Regions from separate parts of the Rhodoferax sp. BAB1 genome, predicted to be linked through region 1. Evidence: predicted binding sites of a transcription regulator. Region 1 holds the regulator's gene; each other region holds the start of a gene.
The links. Region 1 encodes sigma-54, which starts transcription at its own class of promoters, with help from an activator protein. Its sites were predicted from a motif close to TGGCANGNAANCTGCTTT; they were not measured.

Region 2: the regulator sigma-54 is predicted to act here: its motif matches at 3,234-3,251, upstream of HTY51_RS15985 (TorF family putative porin).
Region 3: the regulator sigma-54 is predicted to act here: its motif matches at 1,522-1,539, upstream of HTY51_RS16500 (ammonium transporter).
Region 4: the regulator sigma-54 is predicted to act here: its motif matches at 2,844-2,861, upstream of atzF (allophanate hydrolase).

The regions. Positions count from the first base shown of each region.
Region 1 covers NZ_CP054424.1:3,691,805-3,696,335, forward strand. The annotation lists gene gshB (glutathione synthase) at 1-83, opposite strand, end outside; gene lptA (lipopolysaccharide transport periplasmic protein LptA) at 290-886, shown strand; gene lptB (LPS export ABC transporter ATP-binding protein) at 901-1,713, shown strand; gene rpoN (RNA polymerase factor sigma-54) at 1,745-3,319, shown strand; gene HTY51_RS17870 (class I SAM-dependent RNA methyltransferase) at 3,316-4,531, shown strand, end outside.
Region 2 covers NZ_CP054424.1:3,289,744-3,294,274, forward strand. The annotation lists gene glcE (glycolate oxidase subunit GlcE) at 1-418, opposite strand, end outside; gene HTY51_RS15975 (ammonium transporter) at 565-2,067, opposite strand; gene glnK (P-II family nitrogen regulator) at 2,095-2,433, opposite strand; gene HTY51_RS15985 (TorF family putative porin) at 2,462-3,196, opposite strand; gene HTY51_RS15990 (YifB family Mg chelatase-like AAA ATPase) at 3,401-4,531, shown strand, end outside.
Region 3 covers NZ_CP054424.1:3,399,528-3,404,058, forward strand. The annotation lists gene HTY51_RS16495 (DoxX family protein) at 1-261, shown strand, start outside; gene HTY51_RS16500 (ammonium transporter) at 251-1,453, opposite strand; gene cadR (Cd(II)/Pb(II)-responsive transcriptional regulator) at 2,166-2,633, opposite strand; gene HTY51_RS16510 (YnfA family protein) at 2,651-2,992, opposite strand; gene HTY51_RS16515 (cation-translocating P-type ATPase) at 3,087-4,531, shown strand, end outside.
Region 4 covers NZ_CP054424.1:2,722,817-2,727,347, forward strand. The annotation lists gene HTY51_RS13040 (ABC transporter permease) at 1-28, opposite strand, end outside; gene HTY51_RS13045 (ABC transporter substrate-binding protein) at 34-1,050, opposite strand; gene atzF (allophanate hydrolase) at 1,070-2,812, opposite strand; gene HTY51_RS13055 (hypothetical protein) at 3,060-3,533, opposite strand; gene HTY51_RS13060 (hypothetical protein) at 3,606-3,962, opposite strand; gene HTY51_RS13065 (hypothetical protein) at 4,052-4,429, opposite strand.

The DNA of each region.
Region 1 (4,531 bases):
TGTGCCTCGCGCATCATGGCAAAGGTGCTGTCCTTGTAGGTCTTGAACGATTCCAGCGGGTCGGCGATGAAAAGCAGGTCCATGGCGGGTGGTCGCAAGCTGAGGTGGGCGTTGGGGGCCCGCGCGGGTGGGGCGGGGTCCTGACGGGCTTCAGTCAAGGCTGGAGCCTGGGGCTGGAAGTCTCTCACGAAACCGGCAGGCTCAGGAAAAGAGGCCCAAGCAAGGCCTGGACCAGCGGCCCGGCGCGATTACAATGCCCCAGACCCCAAAGAGCAAGATTCGTGCCTTTATGAAATTTCCCATCCTCCGGCTCCTGCTGTGTGCCGCTTGTGCACTGAGCGCGGGCCTGGCCGGGGCCGAAAAGGCCGACAGCAAGAAGCCGATGAACATTGAGGCCGACGCCCTGCGCTATGACGACCTCAGGCAGACCAGCGTCTTCAGCGGCAATGTGGTGCTGACGCGGGGTTCCATCATCATCAAGGGCGCCCGTATCGAGGTGCGCCAGGATCCGCAGGGTTACCAGTTTGGCGTGGTGACGGCCGAGGCCGGCCAGCGCGCCACCTTCCGCCAGAAGCGCGACGGCGATGACGAATACATCGAAGGCGAGAGCGAGACCATCGAATACGACGGCCGTGCCGACGTCTTCAAGCTGATCAGGAACGCGGAGCTGCGTCGCCTGCGCGGCAGCCAGGTGGCCGACCTGGTGACCGGCAACATCATCCAGTACAACAGCCTGACGGATGTCTTCACCGTGGACGGCGGACAGCAAAAGGGCAGCGGGCGCGTACGCGCCACGCTGACGCCGCGCAGCGAGGCGCCGCAGCCGGCCGCATCGCGCCCGGGCGTGCCGCTGCGCAACGACGATTCCCTCGGAGGGCGCAAGTGAGCGACAGCCAGCAGATGGCCGGCACGATCCCGCCCGATACCCAGCCCGACACGGCCACCGCCCCCGACACCCTGCCCGGCGGCGACCCGAGCCGGCTCGAAGCCCGCCACCTGAAGAAGTTCTACGGCAGCCGCGAGGTCGTCAAGGACGTCTCGCTGACGGTGCGCAAGGGCGAGGTGGTCGGACTGCTGGGCCCCAATGGCGCGGGCAAGACCACTTCGTTCTACATGATCGTGGGCCTGGTGCGTGCCAGCGCCGGCGAGATCCTGATCGACGACCAGCCGGTGGAGCACATGCCCATCCACCAGCGCGCCCGCATGGGCCTGAGCTACCTGCCGCAGGAGGCATCGATCTTCCGCAAGCTCAACGTCGAGGACAACGTGCGTGCCGTGCTGGAGCTGCAGCGCGACGCGGACGGCAAGCCCTTGCGCAAGGACGAGATCGAGCTGCGCCTCACGGCCCTGCTGCAGGACCTGCGCGTGGAGAAGTTGCGCCTGTCGCCCGCGCTGGCGCTCTCGGGCGGCGAGCGCCGTCGTGTGGAGATTGCCCGCGCCCTGGCCACGCAACCGCGTTTCATCCTGCTCGACGAACCTTTCGCCGGCATCGACCCGATCGCCGTGATCGAGATCCAGCGCATCATCAGCTTCCTGAAGGCGCGCGGCATCGGCGTGCTGATCACCGACCACAATGTGCGCGAGACGCTGGGCATCTGCGATCACGCCTACATCATCAGCGAAGGCCGCGTGCTGGCCCAGGGTACGCCGGGCGACATCGTCAACAACGCCGACGTGCGCCGGGTCTACCTGGGCGAGCACTTCAAGATGTGAGAGGGCTTGCCCTGCACATCGGACTGACAACATGAAACAGGGACTGTCGCTGCGGGTCTCCCAGCATCTGGCGCTCACGCCCCAGCTGCAGCAGTCCATCCGTCTCCTGCAGCTCTCCACGCTGGAGCTCAACCAGGAGGTCGAGCAACTGCTCGACGAGAACCCCTTCCTGGAGCGCGCCGACGACAGCGTTGAGCGTGAGGCCCATGGCCTGGAGCGTGCCGATACCCCGGTGGCGCAGGACGAGGGCGACTACGACTACAGCAGCAGCGCTTCGTCCAGCGAGGCGCCGGACGAAAGCGTCGCGGTGAGCAGCCTGGAGAGCGAGGGCAGCTGGGAGGGCGATGGCAGCGTGGACATGTCGCCCGACGACAGCGAGTGGGGCGGTGACGCGCCGGCGCGCAACGGCGCGCGCGAGGACGATGAGGCCGATGCCACCGAGCTGGCGCGCAGCCAGGAATCGCTGCAGGACTTCCTCAAGCGCCAGGCCCTGTCCCTGCGCCTGGGGGCCGAAGACCGTGCCGCCCTGCAGTTCCTGATCGAGTCCCTCAACGAGGACGGTTACCTGGAGGACACGCTCGAATCGCTGGCCCAGGGCCTGGCCGGCGAGGAAGGCGAGCATCTGGAGGCCCTGCTCGCCCACTTCGAGCTCGCGCTGCGTCTGCTGCAAAGCCTGGAGCCCACCGGCGTGGGTGCGCGCAACATGGCCGAGTGCCTGCGCCTGCAGTTGCTGGCCCTGCAGGCCGAGGCCATGCGCGGCGCGCAGAACCTGCCGGAACCGGCCGTGGTGGCCCAGGCCCTGCGCATGGTCGAGCAGCCGCCGGAACTGCTGGCGCGGCGCGATCTCCGCAAACTCGCCCAGCTCTGTGGCGGCAGCGAAGCCCTGACGCGTGAGGCCCTGGGCCTGGTGGCGCGGCTGGAGCCCAAGCCCGGGCGGCGTTTCGTCAATGTCGAGCGCAACGTCATCGTGCCCGACGTGCTGGTCGTGCGCAGCGGCAGCGGCGCGCAGACCCGCTTTCGCGTGCAGCTCAACCCGGACATCATGCCGCGGCTGCGCGTGCACGATATCTATGCCAATGCGCTCAAGGGCCACAAGGCCGGCGGCCGCAGCGCCGACAACCACGCCGCGCTGCAGCAGCGCCTGCAGGAGGCGCGCTGGTTCATCAAGAACATCCAGCAGCGCTTCGACACCATCCTGCGTGTCTCCAGCGCCATCGTCGAGCGACAGAAGAACTTCTTCATGCACGGCGAGCTGGCCATGCGCCCGCTGGTGCTGCGCGAGATCGCCGACGAGCTCGGCCTGCACGAGTCCACCATCAGCCGCGTGACCACGGCCAAGTACATGGCCACGCCCTTCGGCACCTACGAGCTCAAGTACTTCTTCGGCTCGGGCCTGGGCACCGAGTCCGGCGGCAATGCCTCCAGCACGGCGGTGCGCGCGCTGATCAAGCAGTTCGTCAGCGCCGAGAGTGTCAAGAAACCCCTGTCCGACAGCCAGCTCTCCGAGATGCTCAAGGAGCAGGGTATCGAGTGCGCGCGACGCACGGTCGCCAAATACCGCGAGGCGCTCAAGATCGCGCCCGCGAATTTACGGAAAGCCTTGTGAACCAGCTTCAATTGTTCCTGCCCTGCGCCGCCGGCGTCGAGGACTATCTGGCCCCCGAGATCCTGCGGATCACGGACCTGCCGCCGGGCTGCATCACCAAACAACGTGGCGGGGTGGCGGTGCGCACCTCGTTTGCGCAGGCCATGCTGCTCAATCTCTACAGCCGCCTGGCGCAGCGTGTGCTGGTGCTGGTGTCCTACACCGAGTACCGCAGCGAGCAGGACCTGTACCGCGCCGCCATGGCAGTGCCCTGGGAGCAGTGGTTCACACCGAAGGAAAGCATCAAGGTCGAGATCACGGCCCAGCACAGCCCGCTGACCTCGCTGAACTTCGCGGCGCTGAAGGTGAAGGATGCGGTCTGTGACCGTTTTCGCGAAACCTCGGGCGGCGTGCGCCCCGATGTGGACACCCAGTGGCCCGATGTGCGCATCTACGCCCACCTGACCACCGACAGCTGCTCACTCTACATCGACACCTCGGGCGAACCGCTGTTCAAGCGCGGCTGGCGCGAGGACAAGGGTGATGCGCCCCTGAAGGAAACCCTGGCCGCCGCCATGATCGCCGCCAGCGGCTGGGCCGAGGGCGACGCCGACGGTGACCTGACGCCGCTGTACGACCCCTGCTGCGGCAGCGGCACCATCGCCATCGAGGCGGCGCAGATTGCCTGCAACATCGCGGCCGGTTCCCTGCGTCGTTTTGCCTTCGAGAAATACCGCCCCTTCCGCGCCCCCGAATGGGCCGAGATGAAGAGCGAGGCCGCGCAGGCGGTGGTCAAGCCCGAGCCGGGCCAGGCCGCGCTGATCTACGGCAGCGACGTGTCGCACCGCATGGTGGACTTTGCCCAGCGCAATGCCCAGCGGGCCGGCGTGGCTGACGTGATCGAGTTCCGTGGCGGTGACGCCCTGCAGCGCATGCCGCCCTGCGCCACGCCGGGTGTGATGCTGGTCAACCCGCCCTATGGCGAACGCATCGAGGCCGGCGGCTTTGCGGGCGCCGCGCGCTTTGGCGCGCGTGAGCTGCCCGAGACGGAACAGGCCGGCGACGACAACGAATTCTTCAGCAAGCTGGCCAGCCACTGGAAGAAGAACTACAGCGGCTGGACCGCCTGGGTGCTCACGCCCGACCTCAAATTGCCCAGCAAGATGCGCCTGAAGGAATCGCGCCGTGTGCCCATGTGGAACGGCCCGCTGGAGTGCCGGCTCTTCAAGTTCG
Region 2 (4,531 bases), 400 kb from region 1:
CCTGTCCGCCGAAGGTCAGCAACTCCGCCTTGCCGTTGAGCAACTCCAGGCCCAGCACGTAGTCGCGCACGGCACCCACGCTGGCACGGGCCGGGCCGTTGAGACCCGATGCGACCATGCCGCCGACGGTGGCCATGGCGCCGCTGGCGGCGAAGTGTGGGGGTTCGAAGGGCAGAATCTGGCCGCGCTCGGCCAGCACTTCCTCCACCTCGGCCAGCGGGGTGCCTGCGCGCACGGTGATGACGAGTTCACTGGGTTCGTAGCTGACTATGCCCTGCAGGGGGCGCGTGTCGAGCACGTCGCCCTGCAGGGTCTGGCCATAGAAGTCTTTGCTGCCACCGCCGCGGATGCGCAGCGGGGTGCGGTTGGCGGCGGCCTGGCGCACGATTTCGGTGATGTGTTGCAGGGCTGTATCCATACCGCCATGTTAACGGCTGGCGACCGTGCAGACGAAAAAAGGCCCGCTCGAGCTTGCGCTCTTGCGGGCCTGAACCAGAGGAGACTCTCGTTGCCCTGGTGCGGCAGCCGGACCCTGATGAAGTTCAGCTGCCGTCCATTGCTCGTTTACCGGTTGTAGGCGGTTTCGCCGTGGGCGGTAATGTCCAGACCCTGGCGCTCGTCTTCTTCGCTGACGCGCAGGCCGATGGTCAGGTCCACGATCTTGTAGGCGATGAAGGAAACCACACCGGACCAGACGATGGTGATCAGCACAGCCTTGAGCTGGGTCCAGACCTGGGTGGCGATCGAGTAATCGGCCGCCGTGACCATGCCGACCGTGACCCAGTCACCGACCAGGCTCGGGCCGCCCAGGGCCGGGCTGTTGAACACGCCGGTCAGCAGGGCACCGACGATGCCGCCGATACCGTGCACGCCGAACACGTCGAGCGAGTCGTCGGCACCCAGCATCTTCTTCAGACCGCTGACGCCCCACAGGCAGGCGAAACCGGCGACCAGGCCGATGATCAGCGCGCCACCGATGCCGACGTTGCCGGCAGCCGGGGTGATGGCCACCAGGCCGGCAACGGCACCAGAGGCAGCACCCAGCATGGAGGACTTGCCCTTGAGCAGCGCCTCACCCACGCTCCAGGCCAGCACCGCAGCGGCCGTGGCCACGAAGGTATTGGCAAAGGCCAGGGCGGCGAAGCCGTTGGCTTCCAGGGCGGAGCCGGCGTTGAAGCCGAACCAGCCCACCCACAGCAGGGAGGCACCGACCATGGTCAGCGTCAGGCTGTGCGGGGCCATGGCTTCCTTGCCGTAGCCGATGCGCTTGCCCACCATGTAGGCACCCACCAGGCCAGCAACAGCGGCGTTGATGTGCACCACGGTACCGCCGGCGAAGTCCAGCGCACCCATCTGCCAGATGTAGCCGGCCTTGCCGTTCATGGCATCGACGACTTCCTTGGCGGCATAGGCGTCCGGACCCATCCAGAACCAGACCATGTGCGCGATCGGGGCGTAGCTGAAGGTGAACCACAGAACCATGAACATCAGCACGGCCGAGAACTTCATGCGCTCGGCGAAGGCACCGACGATCAGTGCGCAGGTGATGCCCGCGAAGGTCGCCTGGAAGGCGGCAAACACGATCTCGGGGATGTAGACACCCTTGCTGAAGGTCGCGCCGTTGGCGAATGTGCCCGCGGCGTTGTCCCAGATGCCCTTGAGGAACAAGCGGTCGAAGCCGCCGACAAAGGCGTTGCCTTCCGTGAACGCCAGGCTGTAGCCGTAGATGAACCACAGCACGACGATCAGCGAGAAGGTCACCATGACCTGCATCAGCACCGACAGCATGTTCTTGCTGCGGACCAGGCCGCCATAGAACAGGGCCAGGCCAGGCACCGTCATCATGATCACCAGCAGGGTGGCGACCATCATCCAGGCGGTATCGCCCTTGTTGGGCACGGGCACGGCAGCCGCCGGGGCGGCGTCTGCGGGGGCAGCGGCCGGAGCAGCAGCCGCTGCGGGAGCGGCGGCTTCGGCAACCGGGGCCGGAGCAGTCTGGGACCAGACGGCGGCCGAGCCGGCCAGCAGGCCCAGGCCCAGCACGAAGGAGACAAGTAGTTTTTTCATGTCAGTGTTCTCTCTGTTGTGGGCGGCTCAGAGCGCTTCCTTGCCGGTTTCACCGGTGCGGATACGCACGACCTGCTCGAGGTTGTAGACAAAGATCTTGCCGTCGCCGATCTTGCCGGTACGGGCCGAACCTTCGATGGCCTCGATGACGCGGTCGACCAGTTCGTCGGACACGGCGGCTTCGATCTTCACCTTGGGCAGGAAATCGACCACGTATTCCGCGCCGCGGTACAGCTCGGTATGGCCTTTCTGGCGGCCGAAGCCCTTGACTTCGGTGACGGTGATGCCCTGCACCCCGATGGCCGAGAGGCCTTCTCGCACCTCATCGAGCTTGAACGGTTTGATGATGGCTGTAACGAGTTTCATGGGTTCTCCTCTGGGTTGAGTTGAGAGTTTAGAAGCTGTACTTCACGCCCACAATGGCCTGGTCCTTGGACAGATTGCGAGCCCAGGTACCTGCGGTCTTCTGATCGACGGAAACATAGGACAGGCTGCCGGTATAGCCACCGCCGAAGTCTTTGGTCAGCGTCAGGGCGTAGTCGGTGTAGTCGTAGTTGTCGTTGTTGGTGCCGTTGTTGCTCTTGAAATCCTGGAGACCAACGTGCGGCACCAGCGCGAAACCCTTGCCCAGATCGAAGGTGGCCGACAGGTCGGTATAGGTCGAGCCCTTGCTGTCGGGGGTACCGAACAGGTTGGAGAATGCGTAGGAGTACTTCAGGGTGAACGGGCCGTAGGTACCGGCAACATAGGCCTCGTCGGTGCTTGCGTTCTTGAAGCCGCTCACATCGCCAAGCTTGTTGCCGACGTATTCATAACGCAGGTAACCCACGTCGTAGGCGATAGGCCCGGCCGTACCCTTGTAGCCGCCGTACAGGTCCAGCTCAAAGCTGCTGTCCTTCGCGCCGGAGTCCTTGATCCAGGAGATGTTGGAGCCCCAGGCACCCAGGTAAAAGCCGCTGGCGTGGGCATAGTCGGCACCGCCTTGCACAGCCGGATCGCCATTGGTCTGGGACAGGCCACGGTAACGGTACTCGCTCACCACACCCACGTTGTAGGCCACTTGAGCAAAGGCGGCAGAGCCAGCGGTCAGGGCCAGGGCGGCGAGGGCGATCTTGGATTTCAGGTTCATGTCGTACTCCATCAGAGGGTTAAAGGGACGAACCGAATAAGCAGGGACCGTGCCAACTCCTACCTTAGAAATTCCACATGAATATGTACACGTATCTGCACAAGATACGTTAAGATAACTGTACAAACATACAGAATGCACCAATAGTGTGCGCCTTCTGGATGACAAGTGCAAGACTTGCACCGATTTGTGGAGGAATTTGCCATGAGCCTGTCACTGGTGCATAGCCGGGCCCTGCTGGGCCTGGACGCCGCCGCGGTCACCGTGGAAGTCCACCTCGCCAACGGACTGCCCAGCTTCACGCTGGTCGGCCTGGCGGAAACCGAAGTCAAGGAAGCCCGCGAGCGCGTGCGCTCGGCCATCCTGAACGCCGGGCTGGAGTTCCCGCACAACAAACGCATCACGGTCAATCTGGCACCCGCTGACTTACCCAAGGACTCCGGGCGCTTCGATCTGCCCATTGCCCTGGGCATCCTGGCGGCCAGTGGCCAGATCGACCCAGCCGCCCTGGCCGGTCATGAGTTCGCCGGGGAGCTGTCCCTTTCGGGTGAGTTGCGCCCGGTCCGTGGCGCCCTGGCCATGGCATTGGCCCTGCGCGCCGTACCCACAAAGCTGGTGCTGCCCCCGGGCAGTGCCGAGGAGGCCGCCCTGGTGCCAGGCATCACCATCTACAAGGCGACCCACCTGCTGGACCTGGTGCAACAGTTCCTGCCCGGCCGGGGCCCGGCCCACCCCGATGCACCCATCTGGTCCCCGTTGGCCCCGCAGCCGCTCCATATCCGGTGGGATGGCCCCGATCTGGCCGATGTGAAGGGCCAAGCCGCCCCCAAGCGGGCCCTCGAAATCGCAGCTGCCGGCGGCCACAGCATTTTGTTCAGCGGCCCGCCGGGTGCCGGCAAGTCCATGCTGGCCGAGCGTCTGGCCGGCCTGCTGCCCCCCATGTCGACCGACGAGGCGCTGGAAAGCGCCGCCATCGCCAGCCTGGCCGGGCGCTTCGAGATCGCCCACTGGGGCCAACGCCCCACTTGCAGCCCGCACCACTCGGCCAGCGCGGTGGCGCTGGTGGGCGGTGGTTCACCACCACGCCCCGGCGAGGTCTCGCTGGCCCACCACGGCGTGCTTTATCTGGATGAACTGCCGGAATTTCCGCGGGCCGCGCTGGAAGCCTTGCGTGAGCCGCTGGAATCCGGCCGCATCACCATTGCGCGCGCCGCGCGGCGCGCCGAGTTCCCGGCGCGTTTCCAGCTGGTGGCCGCCATGAACCCCTGCCCCTGCGGCCACCTGGGCTCGGCCCAGCGCGCCTGCCGCTGCACGCCCGACCAGGTGGCGCGTTAC
Region 3 (4,531 bases), 290 kb from region 1:
GCCGGCGAACTGTTGCTGCCGGTGTTGCTGCTGTTTGGCCTGGGCGGGCGCTTCGCCGCCCTGGGCCTGAGCGTGGTGAACGTGGTCGCCGTGCTCAGCCTGGCCGAAATCGCGCCGGCCGCCCTGCAACAGCACATCCTCTGGGGCGCGCTGTTGGCAGGACTGGCCATCTACGGGCCCGGCCGCTGGTCGCTGGAGCAGCGGGTCTGGCCCTGGCTGCTGGAACGCACGGGCAGCCGACCCGCCGGCTTCACCAGTTGACGTCGCGGTCCGGCGTGGCGCCGATCTTGTGGATGGAGAGGTCGGCGCCATCGAACTCCTCCTCCTGGCTCAGGCGCAGGCCCATGGTGAGCTTGAGCACACCGTAGACCACAAAACCGCCCAGCAGGGCCCACAGCACGCCCAGGCCGGTGCCGATCAGCTGGCCCGTCAGGGTGACACCCCCCAGGCCGCCCAGGGCCTTGCTGCCGAAGATGCCGGCGGCGATGCCGCCCCAGGCGCCGCACAGCCCGTGCAGCGGCCAGACACCCAGCACGTCGTCGATCTTCCATTTGTTCTGTGTCAGCGTGAACATGAGCACGAAGATGGCACCGGCCACCCCGCCCACCACCAATGCGCCCATGGGGTGCATCAGGTCCGAGCCGGCGCAGACGGCCACCAGACCGGCCAGTGGCCCGTTGTGCACGAAGCCCGGGTCGTTGCGGCCCAGCGCCAGCGCGGCCAGGGTGCCACCGGCCATGGCCATCAGCGAGTTCACGGCGACCAGGCCGGAGATCTTGTCCAGGGTCTGGGCGCTCATGACGTTGAAGCCGAACCAGCCCACCGTCAGGATCCAGGCGCCCAGGGCCAGGAAGGGAATGCTCGAAGGCGGATGCGCCGATACGCCGCCGTCCTTGCGGTAGCGGTTGTAACGTGCCCCGAGCAGCAGCACGGCCGGCAGCGCGATCCAGCCACCCACGGCGTGGACCACGATGCTGCCTGCGAAGTCATGAAATTCCTCGCCCGTCGTGGCCTTGATCCAGGCCTGCACGCCCAGGCCCTGGTTCCAGACGATGCCTTCGAAGAAGGGGTAGACAAAACCGACGATGATGGCGGTGGCGATCAGCTGCGGCCAGAACTTGGCGCGCTCGGCGATGCCGCCCGAGATGATGGCCGGAATGGCCGCGGCGAAGGTCAGCAGGAAGAAGAACTTCACCAGTTCATAACCATTCTTTGCCACCAGCTGCTCGGCACCGACCAGAAAACTCGTGCCATAGGCCACGCCATAACCGACCAGGAAATAGACCACGGTGGAGACCGAGAAGTCCACCAGGATCTTGATCAGGGCATTGACCTGGTTCTTGCGCCGTACGGTGCCCAGCTCCAGGAAGGCAAAGCCGGCGTGCATGGCCAGGACCATGATGGCGCCGAGCAGGATGAACAGGGCATCAGCGCCCTGCTTTAGTGCGTCCATTGTGAGATCTCCGAAAAAATGCTTTTGTCTGGTGCAAAAACCAGAATTTTTAAGAAATGCACCAATGACAAGCAAAATCCAGGCCAAACTGCCCCATGGGGGTGCTGGCTACGCACCAAGGCGGGATGAGAGGTGGAGGTATCAAAATATGCTGCCTGCTTTTCTGAAGTTGGCGCCTGCAATTTCCAAGGTTGACGCGGTTTTCCATTGCATATACGAAAAAGGGGCTTTCGGCCGTGGGAGTGGCGTTGAAGCCATCGGATCGATCTCCAAGGGGATCGAAGCAATCGGGGTAGTTTTGCTACTGAGGGCCTACCAAGGGCAATTGGACCCACTCGGTTGGAGGCTTCTGAGACTAGGAAGCTTTTCCCATGCCAGGGGACGACCCGTTGCAGTAGGTCGCACATATAACTTGAACGACTGCTAGGCAGCGATTTCTGCCTGTCACTTCGGAATCCTGACCGTCCAGTTGCGACCGCATAGCGGCCCCTCAGTGCTCAAAGGAGCGGCTCCTCGACGCTAGAGCTTTCAGCAGAACGCTGCATCTTCGCGGCGATAGACGGAGACAGTTTGTTGGTCTCGTTGTAGTCCGCAAGCGCAGGCTCATCAACAGAAGACAGGCTCTGGCGATGGTTGGGCTTCGAATCCCCCTGGGTATCGAGGAGGCTAGTTGTGTACGAGGATCTGCCGACGACTCTGGGCTTGCCGCGAATCAATCTCTTCCCGCAACAGAAAGGTGAGATTTGCGGACGTGACTCTTTGAAGAATCTCTCGAATCTTTATCGTTGGTCGGCCGAGACAACTCACCGAGAATTCCACAGCTTGCGGCAAGCTGAGCATCGCAGCAACGCTCGCGCAGGCTCTTGAGCTGTTTCTCCAGAGCACGCAGCTCCCGGATCCGGTCAGCCACATGACCGATGTGCGCATCTAGTAGTGCATTCACGTCACCGCAGTCCGCTGCGGGGTCGTCCTTGAAGCGCAGCAGCTGCCGAATTTCATCCAGCGTCATGTCCAGACTGCGGCAATGGCGGATGAAGGCCAGCCGTTCGGCATGGACCTCACCATAGATTCTGTAGTTGCTTTCTGTGCGCTCCGGCTCGGGGAGCAGACCTTCATGCTCGTAGTACCGGATGGTCTCGACCTGGGTCTGGGTCCGTTTGGACAGATCACCGATCTTCATCATGCACGTCTCCCGGGTCAGGCTGCAACCGTTAGAGGCTGGAAAGCAATCAGGGCCATACCCAGCAGGCAGATAGCGCCGCCCAAAATATCCCAACGGGTGGGCGCGACACCATCCACACGCCAGAGCCAAAGCAGCGCCACCACTACATAGACACCGCCATAGGCCGCATAGGTACGACCAGCGGCCTGCGGGTGCAGGGTCAGCAGCCAGGCAAAAAATGCCAAGGCCAGCGCCGCTGGCAGCAGCAGCCATGGGGTGCGTCCCTGGACCAGCACCAACCAGGGCAGGTAGCAGCCGACAATCTCCGCCACGGCGGTGAGGACGAACAGAACTGAGGCGCGCAGGGTTTCAAGCATGGCAAGGCGGATAGGGTGTCAGGGTTATTGCATCTTAGCGGCTTGACTCTATAGCCGCTACAGGGTTTCTAATTCCGTTCAACAAGGAGTAGAAATGCAAGGACAGAACAGCTCAGAACCGGACAAGGACATCGGATGCGCTTGCGAGAGCGGCTGCAGCAGCATGCCCGCGCCCGCCTGCATCGAGGGTGGACAACCCGACACCTCCGGCACGGTTTTCCGCATTCCGACAATGGACTGTGCATCCGAGGAAAGCGAGATCCGGCGTGCGCTGGCCGCCATCGTCGGCGTGCGGGGCCTGGGCTTCCAGCTGTCGGCGCGCACCTTGCGCATCGATGCCCCCGCTGAAGTCCTGCCGCGCGCCCTGGACGCCATCCGCCAGGCCGGCTTTGATCCCCAGCCCGTAACACCGTTGGAACAGGCTGATCAGCACGCCCCCAGTGCCGCAGGGCTGGGGCGTCTGGGCGCCTCCCTGCTGCTGGCCATCGCCGCTGAGCTGCTGGACTTTTTCGCGCCGGAGACCGCTGTCTACAAAGGGGCCGGCATGGCCCTGGCGGCGGCGGCCATCTGGCTGGCCGGCTTTTCAACCTACCGCAAGGGCTTGACCGCGTTGCGGCAAGGGCGACTGAATATCAGCGCCCTGATGACGGTGGCTGTGACAGGCGCCTTCCTGATCGGCCAGTGGCCCGAAGCGGCCATGGTGATGGCTCTCTATGCCATTGCAGAACTCATCGAGGCGCGGGCCGTGGACCGGGCGCGCAATGCGATCAAGAGCCTGCTGGATCTCACGCCGGATACGGCCGAGGTCAAACAGCCCGACGGCGACTGGTTGCTGGCTGCGGCTGCCGACGTGGCCTTGGACGCCGTGGTCCGGGTCAAGCCCGGTGCGCGCATTCCGCTTGACGGTGTGGTCGTCGATGGCAACAGTGCGGTCAACCAGGCGCCCGTGACGGGCGAAAGCATGCCCATCGACAAGGCGGTGGGTGAGCAGGTCTTCGCAGGCACCATCAACGGCACCGGCGCGCTCGAAGTGCGCGTGACCGCCGCCGCCGGCAACACCACGCTGGCCCGCATCATCCAGGCCGTAGAACAGGCCCAGGGCAGCCGGGCGCCGACCCAGCAGTTTGTGGACCGCTTCGCCGCCATCTACACCCCGGCAGTGTTCGCGCTTGCCGTGGCCGTGGCGTTGCTGACGCCCTGGCTCATGGAGCTCAGTTGGATGGCGGCCCTGTACAAGGCACTGGTCCTGCTGGTTATCGCCTGCCCCTGTGCCCTGGTCATCGCCACGCCGGTCACGGTGGTCAGCAGCCTGGCCTCGGCAGCGCGACGCGGCATCCTCATCAAGGGCGGGGTCTACCTGGAAGGCGCGCACAAGATCAAGGTCATCGCGCTGGACAAGACCGGGACCATTACCGAGGGCAAGCCCAAACTGGTGGCCACCGAGGTCCTGCCCTCGCCGCTCCAGGAAGCACAGGTGCTGCGCTGGGCGGGAGACCTGGCAGCTCATTCCGATCACCCCGTGTCCAAGGCCATCGCGCA
Region 4 (4,531 bases), 970 kb from region 1:
CGCTGGTGGTGGTGGAGTCCGCCAACATGGTGCTTAGCCCTTGTAGAGCATGCTGTCGACCATCAGACGCGAGGAGAAGATGCCCTTCTCCGAGAACAGGTCGAAGAACTTCTGGAAGTGCGCCACGTCGGAGGGCTTGAACTCGTTGTACATCATGTAGGCCGCCAGCGGCACTTCGGCGGTCAGCGCGCCTTCGATGGCGGTGTAACCCTTGAGGTACTGGCGCGCTTCCACGTTGTTCTTGCGCACGTAGTCCACGCCCTTGCCGTAGGCGGCGATGAACTTCTTGGCCGCTTCCGGGTTTTTCTTGATGAAGGCCGAGGACAGCGAGGCCGAGCCGCCGAACCAGGGCGCCATGGCATCCCCCAGCACGTATTTCGAGATCACGCCGGCTTCGAGCACACGCGTGGTGCCGTTCAGGCGGCCGATGGTTCCCGTGGGCTCCAGGGTGTAGCAGCCGTCGAGCTGGCCCGCGGCGAGTGCGGCCACGTGCTGGCCGATGGGCAGCTCCACCACGGTGGCGCCGGTGGCGCCGCCGCGCTCCAGCACGGTCTTGGCCAGGGTCACGTTCTGGATGCCGGGGCCGGAGCCGATGCGTTTGCCCTTGAGGTCGGCCAGGGTCTTGGCCGGGCTGGCGGCCGGGACGATGATCTCGTCCAGCACGTTTTTCACATTGCTGGGGTTGGAGCAGAAAATCTTGAAGGTGCCCGGCGCGGCCAGTTCACCGATGGCGATATTGGCCGAGCCCGTACCGTTGGACGTGCCATCGGCGCGGTCGGACAGCACGGCCTCCATCACCTGCTGGGCACCCGCGAAACGCAGGGCCTCCACGTCCAGGCCGGCTTCCTTGAAGTACCCCTTCTCGATGGCGGCGTAGAAGGGCAGGCCGGCCGCGATGGGCCAGTAGCCGATGCGGATCTTGGGGCCGCTCTGCGCGCGCACCAGGGCCGGTGCGCCCAGCGCGGCCAGCGCCAGGCCGGCGCCGCCCGCCTGCATGAGCTTGCGGCGCGTGGTGGTGGCGGACAGGGAAGTGAGGGTCTGGTCTTTCATGAGGCGCTCCTGCTAGGGGTTAAGGGAAGGGATGGGTCAACGGGGTCGGTGCGCCCTGGAGCGAAGCCAGGTAGGCGCGCCAGCCGCCGAAATGGGTGATGTCCAGCGCGCCGCTCAGGGCCTGCGCTTCGCAGAGGAAACCCTGCACGCTGCTGCCGTCGGCCAGCGTCAGCGTGCCGATGCCCAGCGGCGCAGGCACGAGGGCGACGAAAGAACCGTAGTGCTCGACGGGCATCTCCCAGAGTTCGAGCTGGATGCGTGCGCCCTCACCCGGCGCCACGCGCAGCAGGCCGGGCTTGGGCGGCACGGTGCCGGCCAGGGCGTAGAAGCGGTAGTCGGGCGCGGTCTCGGTGGCCGCGAGCAGACGCGCACCGCGCTCGCTCAGCTGGCTGTTGAGTGGCATGCCCGAAAGGTGGGCGCCCACCACGGCCACTTTCACCATGGCGCGCGGGCGGATGCCGGGGATCGCAGAAGGGGCCGGCAGACGCTCGCCGGTGGCGCCCTGCGTGAGGCCGGTGGCCTGGTGGTAACGCTGGCCCAGTTCGGCCAGCTGCCAGTCGCTCCCGCAGGGACCGATCAACGTGATGCCGAAAGGCAGGCCGTCGCTGCGGATGCAGCTGGGCACGGACAGCGCCGCGTAGTCCAGCAGGTTGACGAAGTTGGTATAGGCACCCAGGTTGCGGTTGAGCACCACCGGGTCGGCCTGCATCTGCGCGATGGTGTAGTGCGTGGGCGCGGTGGGCACGCACATCAGGTCCATGCCCTTCCAGACCTCGGCGGCGCGTTGGCCCAGGGCGCGCAGCTGGGTCTGCGCCTCGTACAGATCGGCCGCGCTGTAGGCCCGGCCCTTGCCGATGATGCTGCGCACCGGCTCCATGACCTCGGCCTCGTGCGCGTCGAAGAAAGCACGGATGGCCGCGTAGCGCTCGGCCACCAGCGCGCTCTCGTACAGCAGCGTGGCAGCTTGAGAAAACGGCGAGAAGTCGATGCGCACTTCCACACCGCCGAGGGCACGCAGCTGCGCCCTCGCCTCCTGGAAGGCCGCCTCGGCCAGCGCATCACCGTAGAACTCCAGCTGCTGCGGCACACCGAAACGGAAGGCCGCGGGGAAAGGCTGCGACGCCATGTCGAGCTCGCGCGAGTACGGATCCAGCGGGTCGTAACCCCGCGCCGCGGCCAGCACCTGCGCGGCCAGGCCCACGGTGCGCGCGAAGATGGACACGCAGTCCACACTCTGTGCAGCAGGCAGCACACCGCGTGTGCTGATGAGCCCCTTGGAAGGCTTGAGGCCGACGATGTTGTTCAGGCCCGCGGGCACCCGGCCCGAACCGGCGGTGTCCGTGCCCAGCGAGAAGTCGGCCTGCCCCGTGGCCACCACATAGGCCGAGCCCGAGCTCGAACCACCGGATACATAGAGGGGGTCGAAAGCATTGGGCACCGGCCCCCAGGGCGAACGCGTGCCGTTCAGGCCGCAGGCGAACTGGTCCAGGTTGGTCTTGCCCAGCAGCGATGCACCAGCGTCGAGCAGCTTGTGCACCACGGCGGAATGCGCGGCGGGCTGGAATGCAAAGGCCTCGCAGGCTGCCGTGGTGCGCAGGCCGGCCGCGTCGATGTTGTCCTTGACGGCGAAGCGCAGCCCACTCAGCGGTCCTGCGTTCGCCCCCGGCAGCGCCGTCTCATAACGGGAGATCCAGGCCTGCGCCGCAGCCGCGGGCTGGGCCTGCGCTTGAGCACCGGGAACTGGGTTTGTGGGTTGCACCATCTTGCTGCATTCGGTCTTGTATACATGTAGACATGCAACATGTATGCCAATGAACGCAGATGGTTTTGCCGTTCGTCTTGTACGGAAACAGGAACAAGACGGACGGATGCGATCAGGAATGCAGGGAAGGGCGCTCAGGCGCGCATGCGGAAAATCCTGCGCGAACCGCAGACCGCGATGGACTCACTGTAGGACGAGAGGGCCTGGAGCGGAATACGCCGGAGGCCGTAGGTCAAAAACCGGCACCTTACTCGTACTCACAACCCTTGGGTGGCCATTGGGTTCCCTGGTTGGCGGCGTTCTTCATCTTGTCCACACAAGCACGTGGCACTGATTTCAACAGGATGAACTCAGGCACTGGGCACTTGCTAGGGTCACCCTGAATCACCTTGCCTCGCTTGAATCGACAAGCAAGGACAGCTGGGTCCTTTTCGTAGGCTGACCAACCCCGGACCGGGTCACCACCGATCACCTCAGTCAACGAAACCGTGACCCACTTCTCACCCTCTGGCATGAGCAGGACCTGGCATCCGCTGTAATGCGCGTCTATGTCCTTGGCCCGTGGATATATCCGCAAAGTGATGCCGTGATTGAAATCCTCCCCTGCAGCAGCAGGAGGAGACGCCAAATTGCAGTTCTTGCCCGTGGGTCGATCCGTTCCCGCCGCTACTGCGAGCATGGGAATAAACAGCAGCCAGGTAAGTATGGACAAGATACGCATGCTGGCACCTATCACTGGAAGTAAATGCATGCCAAAAGCGATCCGCTATTGACAGCGCCGTATAGCTGCCACTCAGACACCGCGGCTTTTACCTTTTGCCCGACGCAGCTGGGCAACGCCCACCACCAGCATGAGCCCGGCCAATACCAACCACCATGCAAACAGACCGCGCTCACCGAAAATCTCGAAGACAGCGTGATGCAGCCAAGACCACCGCCCCGTGAACGGGGGCTGGGATGGGGTTTCCCATTCGAGCAAGGCAAGCAGGGCCAGCACCCCACTGAGCCCAAGGTGAAAATGCCAAGGAACGAAGCCTCGCGGAAGAAATCCCTGTTCTAGGCGCTCGCGCGAGAGGGGCTCTGGCGCCTTATCACGCAGACGGCGGGAATCCCAGACGATGAAGACAGCAAGCGCAAGCAATAGAAACATTCCGAGCCACATAAGTGCAGGCTACCGCTTGAGATGACCAGCATGTCCCGGTTTTCCAGGACATGTCCGGTGGATGGAAGACTTGCGCGTCATGCCGCGAAATAGAAACGGATGAGTGCCAGCGACAGGGCAAACAGGTAACCGTAAGCAAAGCGGTCGATGCGCAGGACAGGCTGTCCGCGTCGCGCTCTCCAGGCACCCATGCCGGCCATCATTGCGCCTACCGCCAAGGGCGTCAGCACCAGATTGGCGATGCGCCATGCCTCGGGGACCAGATTGTCGGGGAAGACCAGAAGACTCAGCCCACCCAGGATGGCCCCAAAAAGTGTATAGCCCAAGGCCGCCAACCATGGGTTGGGCGGACGGCGAAAGGGCTCCCCCAGTGAGTGGAAGCCAAGCTCGAAGAGGGCTTCCCCCACGGCTTGAAGCAGAAATTCGCCAAGGACCTCAAAAATCAACTCAAGCATGCAGCAGGTGATGGAAGTGGCTGGGGAATCCGTCAGACAAGTTACTGGTATCTGCGCTGCATCCTAGCGGGCCCCACGCCCCCTGCCTATCCCCCAAAAGGG